4 regions of the Paenibacillus sp. FSL E2-0151 genome follow, and region 1 is predicted to be linked to each of the others. Evidence: riboswitches for the same ligand, from Rfam matches in the RefSeq annotation. Region 1 holds a riboswitch; each other region holds the start of a gene.

Evidence for each region. A riboswitch is a leader RNA that binds a small molecule or an ion and turns the genes downstream of it on or off. The one in region 1 is predicted to bind thiamine pyrophosphate.
Region 2: it holds a riboswitch for thiamine pyrophosphate, as region 1 does, so the genes downstream of both, thiC (phosphomethylpyrimidine synthase ThiC) here and MHI55_RS18285 (thiamine phosphate synthase) in region 1, are expected to answer to the same signal.
Region 3: it holds a riboswitch for thiamine pyrophosphate, as region 1 does, so the genes downstream of both, tenA (thiaminase II) here and MHI55_RS18285 (thiamine phosphate synthase) in region 1, are expected to answer to the same signal.
Region 4: it holds a riboswitch for thiamine pyrophosphate, as region 1 does, so the genes downstream of both, MHI55_RS04995 (ABC transporter ATP-binding protein) here and MHI55_RS18285 (thiamine phosphate synthase) in region 1, are expected to answer to the same signal.

Annotation. Positions count from the first base shown of each region.
Region 1 covers NZ_CP150308.1:4,047,039-4,055,190, forward strand. The annotation lists gene MHI55_RS18260 (response regulator transcription factor) at 1-397, opposite strand, end outside; gene MHI55_RS18265 (ThiF family adenylyltransferase) at 517-1,566, opposite strand; gene MHI55_RS18270 (thiazole synthase) at 1,563-2,330, opposite strand; gene thiS (sulfur carrier protein ThiS) at 2,333-2,536, opposite strand; gene thiO (glycine oxidase ThiO) at 2,533-3,699, opposite strand; gene MHI55_RS18285 (thiamine phosphate synthase) at 3,717-4,379, opposite strand; TPP riboswitch at 4,606-4,715, opposite strand; gene MHI55_RS18290 (ABC-F family ATP-binding cassette domain-containing protein) at 4,791-6,341, opposite strand; gene MHI55_RS18295 (hypothetical protein) at 6,480-7,463, opposite strand; gene MHI55_RS18300 (hypothetical protein) at 7,450-8,001, opposite strand; gene MHI55_RS18305 (hypothetical protein) at 7,998-8,152, opposite strand, start outside.
Region 2 covers NZ_CP150308.1:795,573-803,724, reverse strand. The annotation lists gene MHI55_RS03850 (YafY family protein) at 1-161, shown strand, start outside; gene MHI55_RS03845 (zinc ribbon domain-containing protein) at 235-1,053, shown strand; gene MHI55_RS03840 (hypothetical protein) at 1,521-1,688, shown strand; gene MHI55_RS03835 (hypothetical protein) at 1,871-2,560, shown strand; gene thiC (phosphomethylpyrimidine synthase ThiC) at 3,092-4,909, opposite strand; TPP riboswitch at 5,294-5,407, opposite strand; gene MHI55_RS03825 (IclR family transcriptional regulator) at 5,557-6,300, opposite strand; gene MHI55_RS03820 (alpha/beta hydrolase) at 6,660-7,685, shown strand; gene MHI55_RS03815 (Fe-Mn family superoxide dismutase) at 7,883-8,152, shown strand, end outside.
Region 3 covers NZ_CP150308.1:3,698,815-3,706,966, reverse strand. The annotation lists gene MHI55_RS16730 (spore coat protein) at 1-263, shown strand, start outside; gene MHI55_RS16725 (zinc-dependent alcohol dehydrogenase) at 260-1,396, shown strand; gene MHI55_RS16720 (hypothetical protein) at 1,428-1,628, shown strand; gene MHI55_RS16715 (spore coat protein) at 1,640-1,936, shown strand; gene tenA (thiaminase II) at 2,148-2,810, opposite strand; TPP riboswitch at 2,923-3,020, opposite strand; gene MHI55_RS16705 (endo-1,4-beta-xylanase) at 3,227-5,899, opposite strand; gene MHI55_RS16700 (PRD domain-containing protein) at 6,195-7,046, opposite strand; gene MHI55_RS16695 (glycoside hydrolase family 1 protein) at 7,064-8,152, opposite strand, start outside.
Region 4 covers NZ_CP150308.1:1,073,703-1,081,854, forward strand. The annotation lists gene thiE (thiamine phosphate synthase) at 1-654, opposite strand, end outside; gene thiD (bifunctional hydroxymethylpyrimidine kinase/phosphomethylpyrimidine kinase) at 654-1,466, opposite strand; gene thiM (hydroxyethylthiazole kinase) at 1,463-2,275, opposite strand; gene MHI55_RS04985 (ABC transporter substrate-binding protein) at 3,202-4,275, opposite strand; gene MHI55_RS04990 (ABC transporter permease) at 4,443-5,180, opposite strand; gene MHI55_RS04995 (ABC transporter ATP-binding protein) at 5,260-6,024, opposite strand; TPP riboswitch at 6,183-6,285, opposite strand; gene MHI55_RS05000 (radical SAM/SPASM domain-containing protein) at 6,503-7,378, shown strand; gene MHI55_RS05005 (pectate lyase) at 7,726-8,152, shown strand, end outside.

The DNA of each region.
Region 1 (8,152 bases):
CCTCTGGTGTTGCATTCGCAAAAACACGCAATAAGTTTCGTATTCTGGCAAGCATTACGGTCATGTGGATGGGTTCCTCCATCACGTCATTAGCTCCATAATCCAGCCATTCCACGATGAACTGAGGAGATGCATTTGAAGTAATAACCAGTAGAGGTATAACCTGACCTTTATCTAACCATCGTTTTAATTCTAATTTCTGATCCTTGCCACAATGTTTCGTCCCCTCTTCCCGGTCTACCAGGATGATCAGGTTAATATGCAACAACGAAGGCTCGACGGATTGGTTTAGTTCAGACCACTCCATTCGTTGCACTTCATACCCTTCGCTACATAAAACATCCTGAATAAGGCTGACCTGCTCTCCTGCTCCAATCAGCAAAATGGCTGTTTTCACTCTTTTTCACCCGGCCTGTCTCTATCCCCACCGCTCGCAGCAATGGTTGGTACAGATAGCATGCCGTAAAATGAAAAAGTCCATTCCCTCAAGGGAACAGACTTTGCTTCTTTCTTGCTTTAACCAAAGTAGCGATGGACAAGCGTACGTGCTTCAGCTGTGTCTTTTGTTCCGTGTACGAGGACACGTCCATCTTGGAAAATAACCATTCTATGGACTCCTGTTGTAAAAGAAACCAGAAACGGATTGGATTCCACTTTTCCTTCTTGAAGCCTGTTCAGGCGATCTGCTGTATGTTGAAGATCCAGATTCATGCGCCTTGCAGGTCGGATCTGAACGGTGTCCCTGCCACACAACACATCTGTTTTCTCCAGATTGGACGCAGAAAGATATGGATACGTTGCCGAAGTACCGCAGGAAGGACAGTCTTGCTTTTTCGCACCATCCACATTGATGGATATGTATTCGTTCCTCCACACGTCAAATGACAATAACTTACGTCTCAATGCATTTGCATTGCCACTAAGTAACTTCATCGCTTCTGCGGTCTGATTCGCCGTTACCATCTGTACGGCTTGAGGTATGATGCCAGACGTATCACAGGTATCTCCACCCAGAGGGACTTCACCCAGCAAACAATTTAAACATGGCGTATCTCCGGGCATAAACGTATAGGTAATACCATAACTACCTACGCATCCACCATAAATCCAGGGAATACCGTGCTTCTGTGCCATATCATTAATAAGTAGTCGGGTATCAAAGTTATCCGTTGCATCCATGATCAAGTCTGTATGCTGAACGAGTTCTTCCAACTCATCTACTCTGACGTCCAACACTTTCCCTTCCACATGAACCGTGGAATTAATGGCAGATAAACGTTTTTCCGCCGCCATTGCCTTCGGTATCCGCTCAAGCGCGTCCTGTTCTACATATAATTGCTGCCGCTGCAGGTTACTCCACTCCACATAATCACGATCCACAATCGTTAAGTGTCCGACTCCTGAACGAACTAACGTTTCTGCAATTCCTGTTCCGAGTGCGCCAGCGCCTACAATTAAAACTCTGCTGCCCTTTAATCTGGCCTGGCCTTCCTTGCCAAGTGGCGCGTACCGTTCCTGTCTGGAATAACGATCGGCCTGCTCGGAAGATGTTATTTGATCTGTCATGTATGAACCATTCCTTCCACCGGACTACTGGCTGCTGCATAACGCTTTACGGGAATCATGCCTGCCTCATATGCCAATCTACCCGCTTCTACCCCCAATCGCATCGCTTTAGCCATGCTCACTGGATCCCCTGATCCGGATACGGCTGTATTTAACAATACGCCATCGGCACCAAGTTCCATCGCATAAGCAGCATCTTTTGGGGAGCGTAATCCTGCATCTAAAATTACTGGAACAACGGCCTGCTCTATGATGATCTCAAGGTTATAGGGATTGATGATGCCTCTGCCCGCTCCGATGGGAGAAGCGCCAGGCATTACAGCATGTACACCAAGCAATTGTAGCCTTTTGGCCAGAATGACATCATCCGAAATATAAGGCAATACCGTGAAGCCCTTTTCAAGCAAAATTTCGCAAGCCTTGTACGTTTCAATCGGATCTGGGAGTAACGTAATTCCATCTCCGATGACTTCGACTTTTATCATATCACAAAGTCCTGAAGCCCGCGCAAGCTCGGCAATCCGCACCGCCTCTTCCGCAGTGGAAGCCCCCGCCGTATTCGGAAGAAGTGTGTATTTATCCAGATCCAACGTATCCAGGAAATGCTTCTGGTTACGTTCCTCCAGATTCAGACGACGAACAGCAAAGGTTAAAACTTCCGTTTCAGATGCTTCCACAGCCTGACTTTGCACTTCCAGATCCGAAAACTTGCCTGTTCCGAGCAACAATCTGGACTCAAACGTATATTTACCAATGTTCAACATCATCAACCGCCTCCTACAAAATGTACAATCTCGATTCGATCGCCTTCTCTTAATGCCGTCGTTTCATGATACTCGCGGGTTAAAATATGCTTATTCAGCTCTACAACTACAGTCTTGACTTGCAGATCAAAAGATTGAAGCAGTTTATCCACACGATTCAATCTGTCTTCAATTTCCATCCGTTGACCATTAACGATGATATTCACTGCACCACTCCCTTTCTGTTCAATCGCTCAGGGCTCATCGCCTCAATTCCGAGCTCTTCTGAGCTTTTGCCCGCGAGTAATTCAGCGATTAGTCTGCCTGTTATCGCACTGAGCAAAATACCGTTACGGTAATGTCCAAAGGCGGCAAACAGCCCGGGAACACTTTCGCAAGCACCTATATAAGGCAGACCATCCGGAGTTGCCGGCCTTACGCCTGCCCACGCTCGTATAAATTGTGCTTCCTTCATCCCAGGCACCCAGTGGGTAGCCGCTGTTAATAGCTTCTGAACACCCTGTACAGAAACGTTCAAATCCGTTCTGCCTGGCAGACTGGTTGCCCCGAGCCAAACCTCTCCATTGGCTTTGGGAACAATATAGATATCCTCTGCATACACCGTTCTGTCAGGTCTGTACCCTGCATGTTCATCTGAGAACTGAACGGCGGCTATTTCACCTTTTACCGACCACACAGGCAAGCTCAGATTCACATGTCTCATCAACTCTTCACTCTGTAATCCAGCCGCTATAATGACATGTTTGCATCTCATCTCACCGGTGGATGTGTTGATTCCCTGCACGCCGTGTTCGTTTGCTTGCACACGTATATCCTGTATGTCCTCCATAACCCGTGCTCCCAATGTTTGAGCCGATTCGGCGTATGCCTTCGTTAGATGGACTGGAAGAATCTCACTCTCGTAAGGTCTGTAGTAGGCTCCATACGTATCTCTGTTAAGCCATGATGCCTCCTGTTGCACAACGGAACGATCCCACCATACCTCATCAGCAGACAACGCAGACTTCCGATTGTCCTTATAACTACTTAATTCACTGTATGAACGAAAAGGAGTTAGGAATCCCTGGCGTTGCAGACCAACCTCTACCTTGCTGAGTGTAGCCATTAGCACCTGTTGCTCGATAAGTAACTGTTTACTCTGCCTGGCGAGCTTAGCCATCAAAGGATGAGCAAAATCCTCACTATCTGCCGCCAGCATTCCAGCCGCCGCACAAGAAGTGCCTCCCGCAATCGCCGAACGCTCCAGCAACAGCACATCCTGTCCACGGGAAGCAAGCTCATACGCAATGGCACAACCAACAACGCCTCCTCCTACAATAATCGTTTCTGCATGAATTTTATCCGGTCTATCAGTAACGATCTCTTTCATCCTCTCATCTCCTTGATTCAGCGCCTCAGACTTTCTGTAGCCACGATAGACTGCCTTAATAATGCAGCCGCCCGATCCGGGGAATCACTCGCCCATACATTCGAGATCACAGCGACTCCCTGTGCGCCTGCAGAGCGAATAGCGTGAATGTTCCCCGGTTCGATGCCCCCAATCGCCATGACAGGAATGGAGACAGCAGAGCACACTTCAGCCAGAGCATATAATCCTCTTGGTTCAAGATCAGGCTTACTGTTGGTTGAGTAGACATGCCCGAAGAAAAGGTAATCGGCTCCCCGTTCTTCAGCGATTTTTGCCTCATCGATTGAATGAACAGATACGCCCAAACGAAGTCGCTGCATATTGCTTATTACAGCAGGGTTATAGTTACGTATCGCATCTTGCCCCCAATGTACACCGCCATAGATGTCATTCTGTGGTGGCAGTTCTGAACCATTGATAACGATGCGACAAGATGGAACGCCAACGCTACGCAGACTTTCAGCCCAACCGATCTTGTCTTGCCACGAGAGTTGTTTCTCTCGTATATGGATGTAGTCCACCCATGGCCAAACGTCCTTTGCAGCTTTTACAAAAGATGCTTGATTCCCTACACCCGTAGATACAACATGCAATTCAAATGATTCGTGAACATGTTCATGAGAACTTACCGTACTGTTCATCCCCTTCCATGTGTGAATGCTATGAAAACACAAAAAAGCCACTCCCGTAGGGGAGTGGCTGCGTATTAATTATAGGACCAGATGACTGACTGATACATACAGTTCATTTCGTGCAATAAAGCTATAGACCTTATAGCCATAACGTTATACACGCAACTGCATGTTTCAATTCGTTAAGCAGACGGTTGAAATCCTTCCGAATTGCCGTTTGCTCACGTCATTCACTGAAACGCGCTCGCCACTTCCCTACGCTGGTATGATCCAGATCAGGTGCAAAGGGTCCGGAATCGCATTCTTCCATCTCAGCCACATCGTGCGGCCCCCCTAGTGTTCATATGAAGTTGTAGCCTATGTTACCATAGAAGGATTTTTTTGTCACCGTTCATTTCTATTAAGCGTTGCTTGAATTGTCTAGTTTTTCTCAGACCATTCTTCAACATTCCATGTTTTGGTAACCCAACCCTCGTAGAAATCAGGTTCATGAGATACCAGCAACACCGTTCCCTTGAATTCTTGCAAGGCACGCTGTAACTCAGCTTTAGCTGTGACATCCAAATGGTTCGTCGGCTCATCGAATAGAATCCAGTTGCTTTCACGCATCAAGAGTTTGCATAGACGAACCTTGGCTTGCTCTCCACCACTCAGCATGTTAAGCGGACGGGTAATGTGCTCATTTTTCAACCCGCAGCGAGCGAGATGACCCCGGACTTCATTTTGGGTCAAATGTGAAAACTCATTCCACACATCCTCAATCGGCGTGATATTCCCAGCACGAACTTCCTGCTCAAAATAGGCCGTTTCGAGATAATCTCCCAAGAAAGTCTTTCCACTGAGTGGAGATATTTTTCCCAGGATGGTTTTCAGCAGTGTTGATTTACCCACACCATTACAACCTACGATGGCAATCTTTTCACCACGTTCAATTGTCATTGTCATTTTAGGCAGCAAAGGATACGTATATCCAATTTCAAAATCAATGCCCTCAAAGACCGTTTTGCTGCTCGCGCGGGCATCCTTGAATTTGAACGTTGGTTTGGCCGCTTCATCTGGACGATCAATACGTTCAATTCTGTCCAGCTGTTTCTCCCGGCTCTTCGCTCGACCTGAAGTTGAAGCACGTGCCTTGTTACGCTGAATGAAATCTTCCTGCTTCTTGATGTACTCTTGCTGTTTCTCGTACGCATCAATATGCTGGGCTTTATTCATATCAGCCATCTCGAGGAACTTGTTATAGTTCGCTGCATATCTCGTTAATTTGGCAAATTCCAAATGATAAATGACATTTACGACTTCATTCATGAATTCCGTGTCATGGGAGATTAAAAGAAACGCATGAGGGTAGTCCTTCAGGTAACGTGACAACCATTCAATGTGTTCTACATCCAGATAGTTGGTCGGCTCATCCAGCAAAAGAGCTGTAGGTTTCTCAAGCAGAAGCTTGGCCAGAAGCACCTTGGTACGTTGTCCACCACTTAGAGCTGCGACATCCCGATCCAGACCAATTGCGGACAAACCAAGTCCATTGGCCATCTCTTCCACTTTTACGTCAATCAGATAAAAGTCGCCCTGTTCCAGTTGTTCCTGAATATCGCCCATCTCTTCCAGCAACTGCTCCAGCTTATCTGGATCTGCATCTGCCATCTGGTCCGTTATATTCATCATTTCTTTTTCTAATTCAAGCAACGGAAGGAATGCATCTTTAAGAACGTCACGAATGGTTTTGCCTGGGGTAAGCTTCGTGTGCTGATCCAGATATCCATAACGGACCTTAGGTGTCCATTCCACTTTTCCACTATCTTTAAGCAATTTACCGGTAAGGATGTTCATTAATGTGGATTTACCCACACCATTGGCACCAACAAGTCCTACACGCTCTCCGGCAAGTAAACGAAACGATACATTTTTAAATAACGTGCGATCTCCAAAATTGTGACTTACGTTCTCTACTGACAATAAACTCATAAGATGAGGTTGCTCCTATCTATTAGACATTACTTTTATTATTGTTCCGAAACCCTATTCTAGCACAGGTCCCGTCTTTTCTGAAAGTAATGTAAACAGTTCAGGAACCTCTTACATGATTTTGTCATACAGGCTACCCTAACGATTAGAGCATTTATATTCGAAATAGCCTTGTGCAGCTGCTTGTCTTGCGTCTGTAAACACCTCTTCAGCACGGTAACCATTACCACATGTGGAGGGATAGTAGTACTTGATACCCGTTAAAGGATCTACCCCACCTACGATGGCCGTTTTCTTCACAAGTCTGCCTCCACCGATCGCATAATTGTTGATCTTTTGGTCACCCACACCTATACCTTGGATAAAGGCCATAATCCCTGTATCATTAATGGAATTGTACCAATCTTCCTGCGCAATCAGGGGCATTGTAAATGTATAGGAAATACCGTTTTTTCTGGCAAACTCATTATGGCGGTTAATCACATCAGCCAGATCATCCTGCACCGTAGTCACAATCCGGCTTTGTCTAACTTGCTCAAATACGCTGGTATTCTGAAGTAAAGGAATCTGTGTGCTTGAAGCCAGTTCTTTTTGGAATCCCTCAATCCATCTCCCTGCGCTTGCGTCAAAAGCATATACGTAGTCATCCAGTGTAAAGTTGATACTGTTACCATTAGAATCTGAATATGTATAAGGTTTCTTGGGGCTCCACACTTGCCTGAAAGAATCTTCACGGCTACCCGTCATCTCTGTTTCTTTGGACAACATATAATAGCCATCATAATCCAGAATAACCACGGCAGGAATGTAATTAAACATGTTTCGAATAGCTGCGGGATCGTCTTGAATCCCTATATTCAAAGCCATCGTCTGCGTAAATGTTAACAAGGCAAGCTCTTTGTCCGCTTTAACAAACTTGGTTGAATCATAACCCGCTTCATCATTTTGTTTCTCATTCTGATGCATGACTGCACCTGCATCCATGACTGAGGTTTGAAGTGCAGATCTGTATCGTTGACCAAAATATTGAGCCTCTTCGGCATCTTGGGTATGGAGTGAGATGATCCAGAAGAGCGGGAAAAAGATCAGCACAAATACAATGGATAGCTCAGTAATCTTCATTGAGGACCATACCTCCGTATGTTACAAATACTGCTGAAGCCTGAGCCGTACCACTCAACCATTCACGAATGAGCATGGAAGGTGTACGATTTGTATTTTGGAGCGTCACGGTGAAAAAATCCCCTGTCGTCAACGTATATCTTCGGCCAGGATCATCAACCGGTATCACACCTGAGGATGGGAATAGTCTTTCTCGAATCTGAGCCGAATAATATCCATCCTGCACAACCTCATAGGTCCCGTTAAAACTGTTATTGTCCATTGGATCCATATAATGAGGTACATATTTCTTATGTAAATGTTCCATGGATACCTCATACACATTGCCTGTCTGAGCCAGTTGCTCCTCAAACTCAGCCAACATTCGAGGTGAAATATACCCTTTTGTTCGGACAGCATCAACAAAACGTGTTACATTCTGAACAGCCGTCATACGTGCTATATCATCCTGCCGATCGGCTGTTTCAGCAGCTGGGTACACATAGAGCAGAAGGACTGCGAGCAATACGGCAAGCAGCTTGGATGCGGCATTAATCAATTCACACTCGCCTCCTTCCAAAAAACAATCTTGAGCAGTTCTCCAGTTTCATTTCTTATAAACTCTGGTCTGTAGGTGGCATCGAGCTGGACAGGAATCGTCGCTGTTTTGCTGACAAGTGGATCGATCACATACGAAGTTCCATCTACCT
Region 2 (8,152 bases), 3.3 Mb from region 1:
ACATCAGCCAGGTTGCTTTTCCCGAGGATGGCTGGTTATATGGGTTCATTCTGGGCTTCGGCGCGGACGTTGAAGTATTGGAACCTCAGCATATTCGGGATGAAATCTGCCGTATCGCGGAGCAAATTGTACAAAATTATATACCTCCGACTCAAACCTGACAGACAGCTGTCCAGTTCCTACCCGTATACTTCAGATATATTCAATCTCTACATATATGAGGAGGAACTAATCATGAACGTTACTGTATGTCAAAGCTGCGGAATGCCGCTCACAACCCCTGCCCAATTCGGAACGGAAGCAGATGGAAGCACAACCCGTGAGTACTGTATTTATTGTTACAAAGAGGGCAAGTTTGAGCAGCCCGGTATGTCACTAGAAGGCATGACGGAGATGTGCACTGCCATTCTGAAGGACGAAGGCATGGATGAGGAATCCGCTCGTTCGATGCTGCGCAACCAGCTTCCTTTTTTGAAGCGTTGGCGCACGAATACAACGGATCAACACACAGAATCTCTGGCTGAAAACTCTACTGCTTCCGCTAATCCTGGTCAGGTAACAACAGAGCATTCGTTCTCTGCCCAGCCCGTTCGTTATGTCACGCTCCCTGGCAAACGTATTGCCGGCGTATCCGCCCGCACAACCAACGCCATTGAGATCAGTGGCAAAGGCTGTATTCAGGGACTCTGGAACAATTATTTTGCCTCAGAGCACCTCCCTGCACCTGAAGTTGTTCGCTATGGTTGTTACACGGATTACACCGATGGGATAACCGGAGAATACACCATACTGGTAGGGCATGAGGTCAGTCCGAACGAATCATTGCCTGAAGGATTGGACGACATTTTACTCCCTCCTGCAACTTACGCCGTATTCACTTCCAGAAAAGGACCGATGGCAGAGGTTGTTGGCGAAGCCTGGGGAGCCGTGTGGGCCTGGGATAAACAAAGTGATCGTACGTTCACCGGGGATTTTGAATTATATGATGAACGCAGCCTGAATCCCGAAAGTGTACAAGTGGATATATACATCGCTGTTCGCCAAAGTAGATAAAACCAACACGATACCACCTCAGACAGAATCAAAGTTTCATCGCATCTTTCTTCATAATCAAGCAAGCTGCCGGGTTCGCTCGGCAGTTTTTTTGTTATATCCGGAACTACATTATCCCCTAAACAACCCGACCATGGTACCAAGTTAGTTAGCATGCTTTGCATCATTTAACCAGATAATATGCCTCATATGCGGGTACCATTGACTTCCTTAAAATTGGGACTATTCACATAACAACCGATTCGATCCTCCCATATCAAACCTTTAATATTAGGTCCTTTACTCCTGAATTTCCCTAAAAACGTTTACATCTCCTTAAAACCGGGTAAAATCACTACAATCCAATTGGAATTACGCTTTAAACTCTTTTATTTCGTCTAACAAGTCACATGTACCTATATGCGCACCTGGCATGGTAACCAGTCGAAATACATAATTCAAAAAAACGCATCAAAGGAGGAACCAAGATGATCCGCATGCCTATTCAGCAAATGATCCCGTACCATCACCAATATCCGCGCAACACGGCGACCACTGCTCCTAAAAAGGAGAATGAGAACACTCAAGGTCTATCCTTTCATGAAATTCTGCAACAAAAAATGGCGAAGAAAAATGCTTCTCCTTCCCTTAGATAAAAATGGACACCGGACCGACCCTAGTCGAGTCAGGTTATCAACCGTCTTTCCGCAGCTTGGCGGAAGGGCGGTTATTGGCGTTGAGCAATAAACGACTGTACAGTTCTCAGGCATGTTTCTATAATGGTTTAAATATCTAAAAGATCCATGACATATACGAACTGTAAAAGGGGACTTAGCACATGATCACCATTGGTTGTTTTCACGCTCATTATTCCAACATCGCCTTAATTGAAGAGACGCTTGCTCCTTATGAAGTTGAATTGGTCCATTACGTCGATCCAGGTCTGGACCGTCTTAAACATGACGCTGACTTTTCCGAGGTTGTCGTTCGCGAGAAGGTAGCCCAGACGCTCCAATGGATCGCTGAGTGTCATGCCGATGCCATTCTGGTCACGTGTACCCTGTTTGCGACAGTACTGGAGCAGGAAGCCACACAGGTCCCTGTGCCTGTGATCGGCATAGATGATCCGTTATTGCAGGAGATGCGGCGAGTAGCAGGAGATTACATAATCGCATTCACCAACCCGGCAACCATTGAAGGAACGATGGCGCGGGTGAATCAGACATTACAGCAAGAGGATGAGAATGGGCAACTACACGTTGCCAAGACATCTCAGACGGAAGCGGTGTGCATCCCTGGGACATTTGAGTTGATTATGCGTGGAGATCAGCAAGGGTATCTCGAAGCGGTACGAGAAGGCTTACAGCAGATTGCTGAGCAGTACCCGGGTAAAGCGGTAGTGGCGGCCCAACTGTCTATGGCTCCCGCTGCTGCACAGGTTACAATAGATCGCGGTGTTCCAATCCATAGCCCGCTGGCATTGCTTGCGGTGTATTTGGAGAAGAATTTGGGCCTGGCTCGACAGTAGAGGCTGATTTGGAGTGAAGTATTACAATCACTAAAAACATGTGAAAACTACTATATTGACTCCTTTTGCAAAATAAAAATGCTCTCGAACAAGAGCATTTCAAATGGTATAATCACTTTGTACAGCCAATTTGTGGTGGGAAATAGGCTTGCCTCCAGTGGGAGGTGATCCTATGAACTTCTCTTTTAACGACGTAATCGTGTTCGCGATGTTAATTATTGCGCTCCTGACATACATCGATCGTAAAAAGAAGTGACCCGCCACAGGTTGACGGCCTGACGGGTCACTTCATCTGAACTTGCTGCACTCGGAGGAATACCCACCGCAAATGCTGTGCAGGAGTAGCCATTGGCCTGGCTACTCTTATTGGTGTTTACTTACATTCATTTTATTAAACATCTGCTAGACAATCAACCATAATGCTGATAAAAAGTATCAGGACGCTGATCAATAAGATGAAGAAGACGACATGATAGCAGTATTCTCACCTTCAAACGATGTCAGATTGCCCAGCTTTCGCTGTACCGGCGCCTAGGAACGTGTCCGATATTCCTCGGCCTTTTCCTGCATCCCGGCAGCTACAGCCTCATTCTCGGATAATCCTTTATCAGCGGCAAAGGCACGAATGTCCTGCGTGATGCGCATGCTACAGAACTTTGGTCCGCACATGGAGCAGAAATGAGCTTCTTTGGCCCCTTCTGCCGGCAGTGTCTCATCATGGTAGGACAGCGCACGTTCCGGGTCCAGCGACAGGTTGAACTGGTCACGCCAGCGGAATTCGAAGCGCGCTTTGGACAATGCATCATCGCGGCGCTGGGCACGTGGATGGCCTTTTGCCAGATCGGCGGCATGAGCTGCGATCTTGTAGGCGATAACCCCTTCCCGCACATCATCCTTGTTGGGCAGGCCCAAATGTTCTTTTGGCGTAACATAACAGAGCATGGACGTGCCGAACCAACCAATCATGGCTGCCCCAATGGCGGATGTGATGTGATCATATCCTGGCGCAATGTCGGTCGTTAGCGGCCCAAGTGTGTAGAACGGTGCTTCTTTACAGATCTCCATCTGCAAGTCCACATTCTCTTTGATCTTGTGCATCGGCACATGCCCCGGACCTTCGATCATCACCTGCACATCATGCTTCCATGCGATCTGCGTCAGTTCCCCGAGCGTGGCCAGTTCCGCCATCTGAGCTTCGTCATTGGCATCGTAGATACTGCCTGGACGAAGTCCATCTCCCAGCGAAAACGCCACATCATACCTTTTCATAATCTCGCAGATTTCTTCAAAATGGGTGTACAAAAAATTCTCTTGATGATGCGCCAGACACCATGCTGCCATAATGGAACCGCCCCGAGACACAATGCCTGTCATTCGCTTGGCGGTCATCGGGATATAACGCAGCAGTACACCTGCATGAATCGTAAAGTAGTCCACGCCCTGCTCTGCCTGCTCTATGAGTGTGTCACGGTACAACTCCCAAGTCAGCGCTTCCGCTTCGCCATTCACCTTCTCCAGCGCCTGATACAGCGGTACCGTACCAATCGGCACAGGTGAATTACGGATGATCCATTCCCGGGTGGTATGAATGTTTTTGCCTGTGGACAGATCCATCACCGTATCCGATCCCCATCGTACCGCCCAAGTCATCTTCTCGACCTCTTCCTCAATGGAGGAAGATACGGCAGAGTTACCTATGTTGGCATTGATCTTCACATGAAAATGACGACCGATCAACATCGGCTCACTCTCCGGGTGATTGATGTTGGATGGCAGAATGGCCCGTCCACTTGCCAATTCCTGCCTCACAAATTCCGGTTCCACGCCTTCACGAATGGCGGCGAATTCCATCTCTGCCGTAATGACTCCCTGTCTCGCGTAGTGCATCTGAGTCACACAGCGTCCTGTCTGTGCTCGCAGCGGTTTGCCTCGTAATCCGGGGTACTCTTCAGCGCCAGCTCTCTTCCCTCCGGGCTTCAGTCCGTTATCCTCCGGTTTAACTGTACGGCCTTGGTAAGCTTCGACATCGCCACGCTCTGTGATCCAGCGAGTGCGCAGGGCTGGCAGACCTGCACGGATATCCGCATGAAATTCGGGATCGGTCATGGGGCCGCTCGTATCGTAGACACGCAGCGGTTCGTTATGCTCCACCCCTTGGGGAGTATTCGTGTCATGAAGGGCTATCTCACGCTCCGGTACAGCAATGTCCGGCCGTGAGCCCTGAATGTAGACTTTGCGGCTACCGGGAAAGGGCTGAACCCGTCCGGCCGCTCCTGTTTCTTTTTCCACCTGCTGATCGTTATGTCCCTGTTCCGTCGCTTGTTGTCCCGTTTGATTTCCTGTACTCATGTTCGCTTGTCTCCTCCTCAGTGTTCGTCGCTTGTTTGGTTGGTTTCATCGTTAGCTCGCTTACGTACCTGTCCCAAATCATGCGCAATGCAGAGAAGAAAGAGCGATCCTACACCAGACCAGGGGAGACACTTTTCATGTACAGTTAACAACAGACGGAGGCTGCCACAGATCATCGATCTATAAGACTTCCCTCCTCATCCAAGCCCACTTCCGCAGGTTATCGAAAAAGAGGCCCATAAAATCCGCGCTATATCGCCCGTTCCCTGTATATAAAAAAGCCGGTCCCCGAAGGAACCGACTTTTATGTCCATCACCAATAATGCACCTTTATGCAGCTCCTTAACGGAGCCCTACAAGGGTCACATCATGTGGTGGTTGTGGTCATATCGCCGATTACTTCCCTACGCTGGTATGATCCAGATCAGGTGCAAAGGGTCCGGAATCTCATGCGATTCCGTCTCAGTCCGGACAATTCGGACTCCCCCAGTAACGTTAATAAGTTGCGGCTTACATAAGCCGCCGTTCATATTCAATGAAGCTGGCCCCGTTGAGCCGTCCATTACAGAGTAGCGCAACCGGAACATAAAAACAACCTTTATATTCCAAATGATCAAACTCTATTGGAGAAAAAACTTACCTCAACATCAGGATAACATGAGCCCCATTTGCGTAGCAGCATCCTTCAACACAGGTGCGTATTCATGCAATGTCTCCTGCGAAAGTCGGCTGACAGGTCCTGAGACCGAGAGGGCAGCTGCAATATTGCCTCTGCGATCCATAATCGGTACAGATACCGCGGCAGCTCCCGGCTCACGTTCCTCGTAACTTGTGGCATATCCGTTATCCCGGATATCTCCCATCTGCGCTAAATACACCGCGGGATCAATAAACACCGGCCATTCCGGCCCGTTCATCAGTTCTTCACGATCCTCGTCCGTGGCAAACGCCATCAGGACTTTGCTGGAAGCCCCCACAGACAGCGGGAGTCTAACACCAACGGGAGCAACTCGGCGGATCGCCTGATCACTTTGCACAGCCTGAATCCGAATCCGTTCACTGCCGTCACGCAGGTACAGACTCACGGTCTCCCCCAATCGATCTCTCAGTCGCTCCATCGCAGGCAGCAGCAGAATAGCGGGATCATCACTGCGGGACATATGAGCTGACAGCTCCCAGATTCGGATGCCAAGTCGGTACTTCTCTGTTGCTGCATCGCGGATCACGAACCCTCGATCCTCCAGCGTAGCCATCAAACGGTGCACTGTACTTTTGTGCAGGCCAATCTGGCTGGCAATTTCGGTGAGTCCCAGATCACTGCGTGTGGTAAAACATAATAATATATCCAGCGCCCGTTCCACAGCCCGGACGGTTAACTTGCGATCTTCCATGGCATAATGCCCTCCTCATGTTTCATCACATGAAACTTGGTTACATAAATTATATGAGAAACGGTCTCATCTGTAAACCAAAAAGAGCCAAAATCAAAATAGGCCAACGTGTAAATTTTTCCTTTTTATAAGACTTAATCCCCTGTAATTTACACACTAAGGTAATGTTACCCATATATCTTAAGAACTATATAACAATTGCGTAACAAATGCCCTCAATCAATTGACTTTGACTATATTGGAACATACGATAAAGATATATTACATTAAGATATCGCTCTGAAGCAGGCTCTGAAATCGACGCAATTCTCTTTACATGTCGTTGTTATCTTCAACTGAACTTCAAAGGAGGGGCATTCATGTATCAATCATCCCAGAGCGAAGCCCCGCTGCAAACAAAAGTGTCCGATCTGCCCTCTTCCCTATCACCGAGGCTGATTCGGTTCAAACATATTATCGTAGCGTTGCTGCTCTCCGTTGTATTTTTTCTACTGTTTTGTTTTATTGCACTGCATGGTTATATCGCATGGGTATTATCCAATCCAACGGTAGCGCCAGTCTTCTCCAATCCGATGCAAGCCAAGAACATGAAGTATGAAGATATCACGTTCCCGGCAGCAGATGGCAGCCGGACGATGCAGGGATGGTATATACCTGCTGACAATGCTGCAAGCAAAACGATTATTTTCAGTCACGGCTATGGTGCCAATCGTGAAGAAACATGGGTACCCATGTATGACCTGGCACACTATGCCCATCAACTTGGGTTTAACGTGGTCATGTTCGATTATGGCTTCGCCTCACAGGTGAACAAAGCTGTAGCCACAGGTGGCAAAGCTGAGTCACAGCAATTGCTCGGTGCGATCCAGTTCGCCAAGCAGCGCGGTGCGCAGGAACTGGTTGTCTGGGGTTTCTCCATGGGTGCCGGTACGGCGCTTCAAACCGGACTGATTACGCAGGAAGTAGATGCGATGATTCTGGACAGTGCGTTCCTGCTGGAGCCAGATACGCTGTACCACAATATTCACAACCAGATCGATCTCCCGCGTCAGCCTACACTGGAGATCATGAAACTGTTGTTCCCTGTTCTGAATGGTACCGGATTACAACAGATTCCATACCAGGAAGTGAAAAAGGAAGATTATCCGTTCCCGATTTTCTTCATCCATGGTACAGAGGACGAGAAGGCGCCTTATCCAATTGCGGAGCAACTCGCCGCCAACCAGACCAATCCGTACTCCGATGTATGGATTGTCCAGGATGCGCATCATGAGTTGATCTTCCGGGAGCATCCAAAGGAATATCTGCGCCGTGTCTCAACTTTCCTCAGTAATGTAACGAAAACAAGCAGTGACGATGTGCAGAACACGAATAATGGACAATAACCAAATTTCAATCATTGGATTTTTTCCAGAGCCCTCAGGGGCTCTTTTTTTTTGCACTCATAGGACAACAAGCTCGGAGAATATACTCTTGGGACGCATGAACAGATGGTCTGAACGCATAGATCATTTGTCGGATTAGGTTACCTATATGAACTATTTATGCATTTTTGAATTTCTCTAAAGGAGGTCTCGCGTATATGAACTGGTATGGATATGGTCACCTGCTGCCTCTGCGGACATTGGAGGAAATCCGTTTCTGGAAAGAACAGGAGAAAGAACATACACTCGTCATTCGTGCCCTGGTTCCTGATCTGGAGCCCCCATACGTCAAGCTACTGGAGGAATGGGAGGCTATCTTTGCAAACAGTGAGCGAGTAGCCAATCAGCTTTTAAAACAACTATTGCCCGCAACCCATCCACCTGCTCCCTACATGGTTCGTTGTATCGATCAACTTGTGTTGGCAGCT
Region 3 (8,152 bases), 350 kb from region 1:
CGGAAACGGCTTCACCGGATGTAAGAGCCCTGCTGCATACTCATCTTAAGCAGGGGATTGCAATGCACCAAGAAATCTCGGAGCTCATGATGCGCAAAAAATGGTTTCATCCTTATGAGTTGAACGAACAGTACCAACTCGATCAGCTTTCGGCGAAAAATACGGTGATGATCGGGCAGATGAATCTGTTCCCGGGTGATACGTCACGTAAAGGGATGTTTGATCGGACCCCAGATGAACATATTGGAGGACATAAAGCATGAAGGCGGTAACGTATCAAGGGGTTAAAAATGTCGTGGTCAAAGAGGTGCCGGATGCGAAGATTGTGAAACCGGACGATATGATCGTAAAGATCACCAGTACCGCCATTTGCGGTTCTGACCTTCATCTTATTCACGGGATGATCCCTAACCTTCAGGAAAACTATGTCATCGGGCATGAGCCGATGGGGATCGTAGAAGAAGTAGGTCCTGGCGTGACCAAGGTAAAAAAAGGTGACCGTGTGATCATTCCGTTTAACATCGCATGCGGAGAATGCTTTTTTTGCAAAAATCAGCTGGAAAGCCAATGTGACAATTCAAACGAACACGGGGATATGGGCGCATATTTCGGCTACTCCGGAACGACCGGCGGATATCCCGGCGGGCAAGCCGAATATTTACGGGTCCCATTTGCCAATTTTACCCACTTTAAGATCCCTGAAAACTGCGAACAACCGGACGAAAAGCTAAGCTTGATCGCCGATGCCATGACGACGGCATTCTGGAGCGTAGATAACGCCGGCGTTAAGAATGGTGATACAGTCATCGTGCTCGGCTGCGGTCCGGTCGGACTCCTGGCCCAGAAGTTCTGCTGGCTGAAAGGAGCTAAGCGGGTCATAGCCGTCGACTATGTCGATTACCGCTTAAAGCATGCAAAGCGAACAAACAATGTGGAAATCGTAAACTTCGAACAGGATAAGAATATTGGGAACACTCTCAAGGAAATGACCAAAGGCGGCGCCGATGTCGTGATTGATGCGGTAGGAATGGACGGCAAGATGAGCGATCTTGAATTTCTAGCCAGCGGTATGAAACTGCAAGGCGGCACCATGAGTGCATTTATCATTGCATCTCAGGCTGTCCGCAAAGGTGGCACCATTCAAGTCACTGGTGTATACGGCGGACGTTATAACGGATTCCCGCTCGGTGACATCATGCAGCGAAACGTGAATATCCGTTCCGGACAAGCTCCGGTCATTCACTACATGCCATACATGTACGAGTTGGTTACGTCTGGCAAAGTGGACCCTGGGGACATTGTTACGCACGTCATTCCGCTCAGCGAGGCCAAGCGGGGCTATGAAGTGTTCGATACAAAAACGGACGATTGCATTAAAGTCATCTTAAAGCCTTAAATATGAATTGATACATGGGAGGACAATCTGAATGGATTCCACATACGCTTTGCATGAGATGCTCGAGGTGCATGAAATAGCTGCGTTCAAGACGGTTTGCATGACAAAATCCAAGACCATGCAAGCTCTGGTAACCGACCCGGAGCTCAAGCAAATTTTGCAACAAGATGCGACATTATCACAACAGCAGCTTCAGGAGCTCGGTGGAGTGCTGTCTAAAGCGACTGTATAGGAGATAAAAAAATGAACCCAATATTAGAACACATGACTGGTCTTAATACGCTGACCGATGACGTGATCGCAATGGATTTTTTGATGAACGCCAAGAGCGGTGTCAGAAACTACGCCATGGCTGTGACCGAATGTGCCACCCCCGAAATCAAACAAATTTTGATGAAACAGCTCGATGAAGCCATAGACTCTCATGAAAAGATATCAAATTACATGGTGCAGCATGGCTTATACCACCCTTACCATATTGCAGAGCAAATTCAGCTCGATCTGAAAAATATTCAGACTGCTATGAACATTCCGTCCTGACACCCTTTTTGATTTTAGCTAGAGACTTCAGTGAACAAAATGTTCCTGTGTCAAGAATTTCAACAATAAAAAAGGCGGATACACTCCGCCCTTTTTTTGGCATCGTCACGAAACACGCATATACAAGCGTTCCTTTACTTAAATCTACTTATTTTTCATCCTGAGACTGTTTATGGACGCTGCTCGCTAATTGAATTAACTATTAGTGAACTCAAGGCTCCAACCTCCATGACATCTCCCAAAAATCAAGCTCAAAGCGACTGCACATCACGAAAATATCTTCCATCCGTTGGTACGTTCCCTCGCTACAGCCTTCTAATAGCTTATCCGTTAACGTCACTAGGGATTGATTGTTGCTGTTGTATTCAGAGGAAGCATATCCTGTGATCCACTCTCCATAAAAAGGATGATCAGCTGCACCTGGCTTTTGAGCAAGGACTTGACCAATCTCCGCATAGCTCCATGAGCAGGCCAGAATGGATACAAGTACTTCTGCTATGCCACCCGCATGGGAAATAGAGAGCATATAGTTAGTATAGGCTGCATTTTTCAGTGCAGGTTTTACCTGGAACACATGATCCTCTGTAATTCCTAATCGCTCCATATAAGAACGATGAATTTTCATTTCACCATTCAGGATGTTATCTACGTTTTTACTAAAAAACTGCATCAATTTGGGGTCGTGCGACTTGACGATACCTAGTGCAAATACACGGGCATAATCGAACAGGTACAAGTAGTCTTGCAGCAAATAATAACGAAATTGTTCAACCGGTAAGGAACCATCTCCGATTCCTTTAACAAAGGGATGCTCGAGACATTCCTTCCACACGGGCTGTGCTGCCTGATATAGTCTCTCTGAAATAGTCAACATGTGTTCCTCCAATTCATAATGTACGTATTAAAAACAAAAAAACGAAACATCCATAGGATGTTTCGCAGACAAATACACTAAAACAAGGGGGTTCGCATGAGCTACCCAAGTACAGTGTTTCATCGTTGCATCCCTACGTTGGCATTATCCAAGTCAGGTAAGGTCGGTTTAACACCCTCTCAGCCGGTTAAGGCTCCCTCGCAAACGGTTGTATGTAGTTGATTACTTTCTTATTCCCATAAAAGAAAAAATAACATCCATTTAGTATATCAAGGGCTGTTAAATATAGTCAAGGCAGATTGTATCGCCCCTCATCACCTTTGGTGACGTATGTAAACGATGAAAACCATCACAACAATGGTTGAGTTTTAGCCACTGTTATGATGTTTTCTATTCTTGCAACTACTGCCGATGGTTTAATGTCCGAGTTTGTTCTTTCCGACAAAAGTGAGTATTCCGTACTGGGAAGTGTTTCTCCAGCTCTCATTGGTCGTATCATTCCACTTGGCTACGCTCTGCTTACCTCCGCCCTGGTTGTCGTTAATTTGAAGCTCGAAACCGAGAACATTTCCTGTTTTGGGCGTCAGTGAATGTAACTGGATTCGGGCTTCTACGAGATATCCTTTATTTGTTTTCTTCACAGCACTTACAAGGCGTCCAGGTGAGGCACCCCCTGCAAAGGTTCCTACATTGTCTGCACTGATTCTGAACTGGGCATCATCATATTGAAAATACGGTGTGCGCTGGTGATTCTCGTCCAGGAAAATCTCAACCGAATCCTGATCCCATGGGTTGATGCTATCTGTGATGATGTTTGGATCAGTGACGTCGATCAGCAGGTATAGATATTCACCTGACCACATTGCGCGAGCCACTGCCTCTGCACCTTCGCTTTGGTTCAACCGGTTTACTTCAATCGGTGCAGCCTTATTCCATGATGTGTCTTTCTTCCCATCAATCTGAACAATCCCTTGTACAGCTTGTGCAGATTTGGGCATAGGGGCAAGCTGAATCACGCCGTATTTGCTTGTATCCTGTTCCTGAGATTGTGTTCGATCATTCCAGTACAGTGGATTATAAGGTTGTGTCCCACTTGAACCGCCATCAGTCACACGGATATCCAATCCGGCTTCATATTCTGATCCGACTTGGATACCACCCCACGGAATGGACAATTCAACCTGATATCCGGCTTTGGTCTCGCGTACACGATATGAACGCTTCTCCACGCCCTCAGCTTTGCCCGACCGCTTAATGATTACATGTCGGTCATCTACTTCATATGAAGTGGTCTTGCCATTATTGAGATCAACAAAGATATCTACTTTGTCATTCACATCTGCCTTCGCATCCTGAACATCCACGAGGATATACAGGTTACTATGATCCCATAAGGTGCGGAAACTGGCTGATCCCGCAGAGTCACCCTTCAGTGGAGTAGACACCGCTTTGTTCCAGAGCGGATCTTGTGACTGTTTTTTGATATCCGGTTTACCCGAAAGTGAGACGGCTCTCTGTGTCAACACAGGCAAGCTGGATTCATCCACAAGTCCCCAGTATGCTTTTTTGGCCTTAAGGGCTGAATCAAACAGCATAGCCTGGTTGTTGTAAGACTTCTCATCTTGGAGTCCCCATAAGGTAACTGAAGAAATGTGGTCTTTGTGTTTTTTGTACAAATCCAACAGTTCCTTATATCGATACGCCTGCTTTACTGCAACTTCATCGGACATCTCTTCACCAAATGGAATTCCGCTATCCACATCCAGTTCCGTGATCTGAATATCCAATCCAAGTTCGGCGAACATGCTGATCGTTTTTTCAATTTCCTTGATGGGCGGGGATTCCAGGTTATAGTGGGATTGCAAACCCACACCATCGATGAGCCCTTTCTCTTTCAGTCGTTTGACCAACTGATACATATGCTCTCTTTTCTCAGGGATTTCCGTGAAGTATTCGTTGTAATATAATTTGGCATTCGGATCGGCTGCACGAGCGAATTCATAGGTTTTCTCAATATAATCCGGACCAATTAGTTCATAAAAGGGACTTTTACGTAAACCGTTGGCATCACCATTGCTATCCGCAATCGCCTCGTTTACCACATCCCAGGCATAGATCTTACCTTTGTATCGGGTCATGACGGTTTCAACGTAATCCTGAATCCGGGCAAGTAGTAATTCTCGACTCGCAGGGTTACCCTGAGGATCCTTGAACATCCACTCTGCTGCATCAATATGCCACAACAACGCATGTGCGCGTACGCCCATACCATGCTCCTCGGCGAACTGAACATATTGATCGGCTGCCTCGAACTCATAAACACCTTCGGAAGGAGACATGTACTTCGGTTTCATCTCATAGGTTGCGGTCAAGCTGTTAAAGTGCTTTGTGAGCAGTTGTCCGTATGCGCCTTCCAACTGCCAGCGATACACCGCTGCACCAATGGGGAAATCATCTTGATACAGGTCCTTCAGAGACAGAATACCTTCTTCAATCTCCAGTTGCTCGGCCAGAGTAAATGATACATCATCCACATAGAACGATAACGTATCTACGCTATCTTCAGAGATGTAGGGTGTTTCGATGAACAAATTCAATTCAGTGGGATCATCGCTATACTGAAATTTTCCGGTGATCTTGTGCCATGTATTCCATTCTGTTTTGGCAATTTTCACGCTACCGATTGGGTTCCAGCTTTCGGAAGTTGTTTTTTTATATGTGGTGAGCTGTAGTGTTTGATCCGTGGTGGGCTCCTGAGTAAGTCTTACATATGCCGCAATTTCGTACTCTTGGTTACGCTTAAGCAGATCCTTCATGGATAACATCGGTCCATGATAGGAACGCTCACGGTTGGCGACCAGCATGCTGGACTGACCTTCGTGTGCTTCCTGCTGTGTCACTGTCAGCCTTTCGCTACCGACACGTGGAGTCCATCCCTGAAGTGTACCGTCTTCAAAGTTTGTGCTCAAATGACCTCCCTCCACTTCCGTAACTGCTTTGGCTGCATGTGAGACATTCGTAAATGGAAGCATGGCGAGTACCAGCACAAGAACCAAGGCCGTTATATTCCATTGGCCTAACCGTTTCATACAATTCCTCCTCTTAATTTGGTCTAAGTATTTCTGAACGGATTAACATCCAGATAAATAGATTATAGCTCTTTAGACAGCGCTTACATATAACAAATTTACAATAATTACAATAAAATGTTATCACTTGGTAATCTTATGTGGGTTTAGGAAGCTGGAGTTCGTTCGCAAGGGATATCAAAAAACCGCTACATATTTGCAAAAATAAAAGACCGTTTCCCGATAAAATACGAGAAAACGGTCATCGTTAGAAAGTATCTTTTTTCTGTTCACTAACAGGCATATAAACTTTGTTTTATAATCGTCCCTCGTGACCCTGATCCTCCTGCACAATTCGAGCTATGTGAATCATCAAATATAATAATTCCTCGTTTGATATGGAGATATCCAGCATATTCTGCACGTAGGTTTTAATCATCTCCGCGCATTTGTATTCAAGCGGATGCTCCTTCACCATGTGCTGAAATATAAAATCTTTCGCCGAATTGCCCAGACGTCCTTCTTGTAAACGCTGGATGAAGAATTGCAAATGTGTGACAAGTCTCACATAATGGATGGAGTTTTTGTTCAATTGCATATCAAAGGTGTATTGTATCAGGTTAAAAATATCTTTTAACATCTTAACGGATTGCATCGTGCGCTCCATATTCTGCTCATGTGTTTGGGCATTCACGAAATGAAAAGCGATATTCCCTGCTTCTTCTTCCGGTAGTTCAATATCCAATTCTAGATTCAACATATGAACAGCTTCAACCCCCAGTTCGAACTCGACAGGATGAAACCTCTGGATCTCCCATAACATGCGATTCTGTAATGCTACACCTTTTTTCCATCGTTCAATGGCAAATGACAAGTGATCCATAAGCGTAAAGAAGATTTGATCGTCAAGAGACAGCTTTTCTTTTGCATTGGTAATCAGTTTGTTTATGACATTCACATGTTTTTCTGGCATGTTTTCGATGGTTCGTACGTAAGCCTGGGCAGACGGATTATTTTGCAGAATGAATCGTTTCTGGATATGCTCTTCATCGAGTCGCTCGCCGACTTTGCCTTTGAATGCCAACCCTTTTCCCATGACAATCATCTCTTGTCCCTGTTCATCTTTGGTCAGAAGCAAGCTGTTATTTAATATTTTGATTACTCTCATGCATTCATCACGATCCTTTATTCTTTCGTGACCGTCTGATCCGAATTTCCGATACATCTGCCATTCTGTTTAATGACCTCTTGATACCACGAGAAGCTTTTCTTCTTCAAACGCTTCAAGTCTTTCAGATCCTGTTCACCGCGGTTTACATAGATCATTCCATAACGTTTCCCATACCCCTGATGTGTGCTTACCACGTCAATAACGGACCAAGGGCAATAACCAATCACATCTACTCCATCTGTTAGAGCCAGTCTGATCTGTTCCAGATGTTTCTCGATAAAATCAATCCGGTACGTATCGTTAATGGTGTTATCTGCCTCAAGTACATCCGGGGCTCCAATGCCATTTTCCGTAATTAGAATAGGGAGACCATACCGTTCACATACCTTACGCAATGTCAGCCTTAGGCCAACCGGGTCGATGACCCAACCATATTTTGTTTTTTCGGTATAAGGATTCTCCGCCGCCCGGTATACTCCCTGCTCACCAAGCATAATTTGCTGATCCCCTGCACGAGCTGTAACATCCGACGCATCGCCCATACTGGCGGCAATGGTTGCCGTCGAGTAGTAGTTGATTGCTACCAGATCGGGGCGGCCAGACCGGATATCTTCCATGTCACCCTGCTCAATAACCGGCTCGATGCCGCGTTCCTGTAAATAACTCCAGAATAATGGATTATACTGTCCCCACACCGATAAGTCGAGAAAACCCCATCCACGAATCGTCTCCCAGTTATGTGCAGCGATTGCATCTGCTGGTTTGGAAGTTGCCTGGTACATGGAAGTCATGTTTAATGCAGGACCAATCTTGCCTTGCGGGAGCATATCATGAAATAGTCGCATCGTTCTGCCTTGAGCTACAAACATGTGATGATTTTGCTGATACAGTTCCTTACTGGAAGGCAGACGTCCGCCTTTTGGTGTACCAATAGCACCTGGATGGAGAATCATCGTATTTTGCTCATTAATGGTCAACCAATATTTCACTTTATGCCCGTAATGTTCAAACAAGATACGCCCATACTCGACGAAGGCATCGATCGTCCCCCGGTTGTTCCACCCTCCGGTTTTCTCAAGCTCGTAGGGTAAGTCGAAATGGTA
Region 4 (8,152 bases), 3.0 Mb from region 1:
CCCGCGCACTGCCGCAGCGAACTGCGCAGCCGCTGCGCGCACGTCGGCCGCGCCCGCGATGGCGGAGATGACGGCTACGCCGTCGGCTCCAGCCGCCATCACGGCGGCCGTGGTATCGGGCGTAATGCCGCCGATACCCACAATCGGAACTGCGATGCCTGCGGCGCGCAGTTCCGCCACCCCTGCGGGGCCCAGCACAGCGTGGGCATCCGCTTTGGAGCGCGTCGGATACATGGGCCCGACGCCAAGGTAGTCGGCGCCCGCCTGCAACGCACGGCGCGCCTCATCCACAGAGTGGGCGGATACGCCAAGCATCCGCCCATCTCCAATGCGGGCGCGTACTAGCGCCGCGTCCGCATCATCCTGGCCGACATGCATGCCGTCGGCCTCCACCGCTACAGCCAGCTCCACATCATCGTTCACGATGAACGGGACCCCGTGCTGGCTGCACACCTCGCGAAGCCGCATTGCAAGCGTGATGCAAGCTTCGCCGACCAGGGCGCCAGTTCCCTTTTCACGGAACTGGAACAGCGTAATGCCGCCAGCAATGGCCTGGCGCAGCACTTCCACAGGGTCTTGCTTTGTATTGACGCTGCCCATCACTAAATATACCTGCATCGCGCGTCGTACCGCTTCTGCATCCCAAGGGCGCATCACTGCTCACCCCGCTGTCTGCGCTGATACGCAAAATGATTTGTCGGCCCATGTCCGGCCCCAATCCCCAGCTCATCTTCGATGGCTGCCTGAATGAATGCTCGCGCGGTCGTAACGGCAGCCAGAACAGGTGAACCCTTGGCTAACTCTGCGGTGATGGCAGCAGAGTATGTGCACCCCGTTCCGTGTGTATGACGGGTTACCACACGAACATTCTCCAGATAATGAAAAGACTGCCCATCGTAGAGCACATCCACGATCATGCCACTTCCTTCATCATGACCACCTTTGACCAAAGCATACGTTGAGCCCATCTGTACAATCCGTCTTGCGGCTTCTTCCCGCTGGCTCAGATTGGTGATAGACATCCCGGTAAGCAGTTCCGCTTCCGGGATATTGGGTGTTGTGATCAGGGCATGGGGCAACAGATCCGTAACCAACGCCTTTACAGCTTCCTGCTGGAGAAGGGGGGCGCCACCTTTGGCTACCATCACAGGGTCGATGACCAGATTAGCCCAACGGTATTGCTGCCATTTCTCAGCGACTAGACGAATAATCTCGGCACTATATAACATGCCGGTCTTCGTTGCGGTTGGTTGAAAGTCTTCGCCGGTCGAGTCCAATTGCTGGGCAATGCCATCGTAAGGGATGGGAAAAACGCCCTGCACACCAGTTGTATTTTGGGCAGCAATAGCGGTGATAACGGTCATGCCGTATACACCAAGTTCTTGGAATGTTTTCAGATCGGCCTGAATGCCTGCGCCGCCCCCGTTATCGGAGCCTGCAATGGTTAGCGCTTGAGCAATACTCATACTGCACCTCCACGGATCTGACGGATCTGTGCGCGTTCTGCCAAGAGGTCTGGTGTTACTTGTGCCAGTTGATTCAACAATTCAATCTGGAAGCTACCCGGCCCCTGATGAGCTGTCCGCTCTGCCGCCAGTTCAGCTGCTACACCATAAAACGCTAGCGCTTCAACAACACTGCCTAGAAGATCGGCTCCTGATTCCGCTATGGCTGTAAAAGCGCCAATCACTGAACTGAGCAGACAGCCAGCACCTGTGACCTGAGTGAGCAGGGCATGACCATTACTCGTGAGGAATGTGGATTGTCCATCAGTAATAATATCTTCTTTTCCGGTAATGACCACGACACAGCCAAGTTTATGCGCTGCCCGCTCCGCAATGCCGATTCGGTCGCCCTCACCTGATCCTGCGTCCACACCTTTAATACTCCAACTCTCACCGATGACATTAGCGACCTCTGCCACATTGCCGCGCAGTACCGTGAGACGAAGTTCACGAATGAGCATCTGCACGGTTTCCGTGCGATAGGTGGTTGCGCCAGCTCCAACCGGATCAAGCACCACAGGCACGTGATGCGCATTAGCCGATTGGCCTGCCAGACGGATTGCCTGAACGACTTTGTCATCGAGTGTACCGATGTTGAGTACCACGGCTCCTGACATCTTGGCGACATCAGCGACCTCTTCATGAGCATAGGCCATAAAAGGGGACGCACCGAGTGCAAGCAGACCATTGGCTGTGAAGGGAGCCACGACAAGGTTAGTGATATTGTGTACCAGCGGATTTTGCGTACGAACACGTTCCAGATAAGACATATAATTTCCTCCTTGTTTTGAAGTAACCCGATCGGCGGAAGTCCGATATCTGGAGTCACTCAACAGAATAATTGGATATGAGTTCCCTTGTTGAGTTGGGGCGCAGAGTCTAACAACAGCCAGATGCATTAATGCGGGAAAAGCAGAAACGTAAAATCTAAATCAATTTCATAACTCACTAAAATGGATTTTTGGAACTGGATATAGACAAATTGAATCATTCTGATCGATATCTAGCGAAACAGTAAAAAACGAAACGATACAAAATACAGAAAGTGAACCCAGGGTATTTCTCCAAACTCAGGCAAGCAATACTGTGATGGATGTTAGCATCCAACCAGTGTCTTGAAGTCCAGGCTGGTCGATACCCAACTGATTGGGGCACGATCGATCGGGGCACGACTGGTCAGACGATGTTTCTAAAGAACACAGGACGTCTTATTTGGCTGTCAGGTCCTCCTTTTGAAATGTAAGGAACATCAGACACGTTATTCCCAGAATCTCCTGACCAAAACGCTGCAAACAGCTATTTATTCTGATATAACATGTTTCAGGTTCTTTAGATTTCTGCAACCGCTCCAAATCCCTGAATAGGACGCCTCAGATTCGTTAGCGGTCGTAGCATGCTCTGTTTCGATCAAGTTAAGGAGCGTTTCAGCTCCCAGTAGGCTTGAAGATAAGCGCTAATTACATTACCAAATACATATCAACAAGCCACCCAAACGCATATCAATCTGCCCAGATGCACATCAAGCCACTTAGGATTGTTATAAATTCTGATCCTCCGATGCTTGCTTCAGGCCAATTCCATTTCGCAAAACTTCATGCATTCGATCCTACGTTTTGCTAACTTTGCTTTTAATCACATTGCTTTCATTCCCTTTATGTTCAATCACTTTTCCTTTATTCGCGTTGCTCTCCTTTATTTACTCTCCTTGCAGAGTAATAAAAGTATCCTCGGCTTTCACCGATTCAGGAATCAAATCCTGTTCAACGAGCCATGTACGTACATTTTCCCACGATTCCATTTCCTGCCGACCAAATGGTTGGCCTTCTTCATTCATGAGTGGTAGCAGAATTGCCAGGCTTTTGGTTTCGATCTCCGGGTCAAGCGGTGATGTTTCATTCTCATGAGCGAGCAGAATACTCAAGGCTTCTTCTGGATGCTCAGTCACATATTTCTGTCCTTCCTGGACCGCTTTGACGAACCGGGTAAGTTGGTCTTTTTTTGCTTCAATGCCAGCTTCACTTGCAGTCAGGACCAATTCATAATAATCAGGCACACCATAATCGACGGGGTTAATCGATTTCATGGCATGTCCTTCTTTCTCCAAAATCAATTGTTCATGGTTAATAAAACCACCCATAATCGCATCCGCTTGTCCGGAAGCCAGCGAAGGAATCAGATCGAACCCAACGTCGACCAGATTTATGTTGTCGGGATTGCCGCCATCCTTACTGATCATCGTGCGTACCATCGCTTCGTACAGAGGAATGGAGGAATAACCAACAGTCTTTTCTTCAAGATCTTTGGGTGAACTTACGTTGCCATTCGCTTCGGTCAACAGATGCACAAGCGGGTGCCGAACAACAGCAGCAATGGAACGTACAGGAATGTTCTCGCCACGCGCGAGCAAGATTTGGGGCTGGTAACTTAGGGCCAGATCAATTTTTCCGGCAGCAACAAGTTTGAGCGAATCATTGGTATCCGCAGGCATCTGAATATCGAGATCCAGACCTTGGTCTGCAAAGTATCCTTTTTCCTGAGCCACATAGATGAAGGAGTGTACTGCATTCGGGTACCAGTCGAGCATGATAGACAGTTTATCTTTGGCGTCTGATGCAGGTTCGGTTGCAGACGGATCTGTTTGCTGTGTATTGGTTGCCGAATCTGTTGTTGGCGTATTTTGGCTATTGTCTGTGGTGCTGCATCCGCTAACGATCAGCAAAAGGCTAATGAGTATGATGGGAAGCAGGGAGTATATACCTTTGTTATTCATAAATGAAGTTCCTCATTTCATCGTTTTGATTTGTAGAAAATGGGCAACAGCATGTTAACGATAATGTGACAATGAACTGATTGAAGATGTTGCTGAAATTGTGCATAAGATATGTTTTGTTTTGAAGATTGTAACTACTGTATTTACATCTAATTTCTGTCTAAGTATTATCCAACCTTTCTTTTGCCTCCATGACGATGACGCCGTATGCTAAACCGTTTCTCCAGCCAGGTAATCAGTACAAACAAAACGATCCCAAGCAGGGATAACAGCAAAATGGCGGCAAACATCGCATCCGTGTTCATGTTGCTGGACATACGACGGCTGAAGTACCCTAGACCTTTGCTACCACCGAGCCATTCGCCAATCGTTGCCCCAACCACGCAGTACACCACAGACATCTTTAGCCCCGAGAAAAAAGAGGGAAGTGCCAGCGGAACCTGGAGTTTGCAAAAAATATCCCACTTGCTGGCGCCCATGGTGAGCAACAGTTCACGCTGCTCTGGATCGCCTTGGCGGAGTCCATCGTAGGTACTGACCACAATGGGGAAGAATGCGATTAAAAATACCACGGCGACTTTGCTCCACAACGTGTAACCAAACCACAGGATAAATACGGGGGACAAGGCAATCAACGGTATGGTCTGACTGATCACGATGAAGGGATACAATGCCCTTTCAATCGATCGGTTCATATGCATGCCTGTTGCCAGCGTAATTCCAGTCACTATGGACAAGACAAAACCAACAACAACCTCCATAAAGGTAGCAGGCAGATGGATGGTCAACAGCAGACGGCGATGCTCAACCAGTGAGCTTACGATGGCCGTGGGTGCAGGAATGATGAAGGAGGGCACCCATCCCATACGCACAATCACTTCCCAGATCGCCAGTAATAAGAACATGAGCATAATGAACAGACCATATTGGGAAAACGACCTCGAGAGCCACTTTAAACACCACGTCCAGACGCTAACCTCAGCTCTATCGTGCATGCAATTGTTCCTCCAGTTGTTGCCTCATCTGCACGAGAGCCGGTTCGTAGATCATGTCCGAATGCCTTGGGCGTGGTAAAGGAACCGTCATCTCCTGCAACTGCTGACCTTGCCCTCCTGGAGTTAACAGAATGATACGGTCACTTAACAGCAGGGCTTCTTCGATGTCATGTGTAATGAACATCACGGTTTGGCCAAAGCTCTCCCACAGCTCCAGCAACCAGCGATGCATTTCTCGTTTGGTTAATGCGTCGAGTGCACCGAAGGGTTCATCCAGCAACATGAGCTGCCCGCCTGTAAGCAAGGTACGAAGCAATGCCACCCGCTGCCGCATGCCGCCGGATAACTCATCCGGATAGGAATGTTCATAACCGGACAAGCCGAACCTTGCCAATCCTGCGATGATATCGGCTCGTAGTTTGTCCTTATCCTGTCGGCCTGGTGCAAGCTCGGCAGGTAGCATGCAGTTCTCCATGACGGTACGCCAGGATAACAGCAGATCTTTCTGCGGCATATAGGCGACTCGTCCGAGCCGTTGTCCTTGCGGGACATCAGCTATATCGATGGTGCCAACGGTTGGTTCATGCAAGCCTGCGAGCAGCTTGAAGAGCGTGCTTTTACCTGATCCGCTGGAGCCGATGAGCGAGACAAATTCTCCTTGTTGAACCTGAAGCGACACATTGGAGAGCACAGGGGAACCCTTTTTTTCGGGAAAAGCAAAGCTTACGTTGTGAATGGTTACATGGTTATCCATCTGATCCTCACCCCCTTGATGTCAGACTACTGCAATAACAACGGCATCCTATACTCTGCAAAAGGAACAAAAAAGACCCACCCATTTCCGGAGAAATGAGTGGGTCTGTAAGTTAAATCCGCAATTTATCTTCACATACATGAAAAAATTCCGCTTACTAAAAGGCCGCTCCACTTCCCTCCGCTGGTATGATCCAGATCAGGTTCAAAGGGTCCGAATAGTCATATTCGTCTCAGCCGCAAGGCTCCCCTAGTGCAAAAGTTCAAGATATGCAGTTGTGTGTTCAGCATATATCAATCGAACATGAACTGTAAAGAGGCAGCATGATAGAATTCTTGAGATGAACTTGGAGTCATACCCGAACAACTGAACAATTTACCTGGGCTCCCTAACCCGATATAATAGTGGTGGCGCATATTGGCCGGATCACAAATGCAGGTGGGATTGTTCTCCCTCCTAGGCAGAATGGGGACCCGAGTTGAAAACGTTCAAAAAAGTATATATTGAGATCACGAGTATCTGCAATCTGGCATGCAGCTTCTGTCCGCAGACACAGCGTGCCAAAGGATTCATTGACCCTGAAGTCTTCAACAATATACTGGATCAAGTTAAACCACACACCAATCATATTTACTTACATGTCAAAGGTGAACCCTTGTTGCATCCCAAAATAGATCTGTTGCTCGATTCCGCACATGAGAAGGGACTCAAGGTGAACATTACAACGAATGGTACACTGCTGCCCAAGACTCAGCATAAATTGCTTGGCAAACCGGCGCTGCGGCAGATGAATTTCTCCCTGCACAGCTTCGATGGGCATGAAGGTTCAACAGATCGTGACGGGTATCTGCGTCATATTTTGTCCTTTGTACACGAGGCCGTTAAGCACAATGTCATCATTTCATTCCGGTTGTGGAATCTGACACAGGATAACTTCACAAATGCTCAGATGAATCGAAATCGGGAGACCCTTGAAGTATTGGAACGTGAGTTTAATCTGGACTTCCGCATTGAGGAAAAAGTAGTTCCAGGCAGCGGGGTCAAAATTGCCCCGAATGTATACCTGAATCAGGACCATGAGTTCCAGTGGCCAAGTCTGGATGCACCTGAAGATGACGGTAAAGGCTTTTGCCATGCACTTCGCGGTCAGGCAGCTGTGCTTGTAGATGGAACGGTGGTTCCATGCTGTCTCGATGGCGAGGGTGTGATTAACCTTGGTAATGTGCACGAGAAGTCATTCTCGGAGATTATTGAGGGTGAGCGAGCGAACAATCTGGTATATGGCTTCTCCAAACGCGAAGCTGTAGAAGAGTTGTGTAGAAAGTGCGGTTATCGTCAGAGATTTGGAGCCTGATATCTTATATCAGCAAGCCAGAAGCCATTCAAGATCACACATTTGGAGACAAATGCAGTGGTCTTTCTTTGTTATCGGGGATTAAGTGAGGGGTATATACGTTACAAATGAGCATACCAGAGGTTGATATGAGCATATTGCTTGAGAGACCTAGCATGCAAAAAATGCCGATATGACAGGGATTGTACGATGTCATGATATATCTGATCTAATGATTATTCTAGTTACCTCCCTTATTTGGTAAGATTAGGTTGTAGATCGGACAGAGGTGCACCTCTGAAGATCTTCCAGTACAAGCCCAGGCTGTACACTACCAAAAAACGAGAGAATAAGGGAGGAATAAAGTTATGAAAAAAATGTTGACGTTGTTACTGTCCGCTGGTTTGGTTGCTTCTATATTTGGTGCAGTTCCGGCTGCGGCTGCGCCTACGGTTGTAAATTCAACCATTGTGGTTCCAAAGGGCACGACCTATGACGGCCAAGGTAAAACATTTGTAGCCAATCCTTCCACACTGGGCGACGGATCTCAAGCAGAAAATCAGAAGCCAGTCTTCCGTCTGGAGGCAGGGGCCACGCTCAAAAACGTAAACATTGGATCACCAGCTGCTGATGGTGTTCACTGTTATGGCAACTGTAATATATCGAATGTGGTCTGGCAGGACGTGGGCGAGGATGCACTGACATTGAAGTCTGCCGGAACGGTTAACATTACCGGTGGGGCAGCGTATAAGGCTTATGATAAAGTGTTCCAGATGAATGCAGCTGGAACAATTA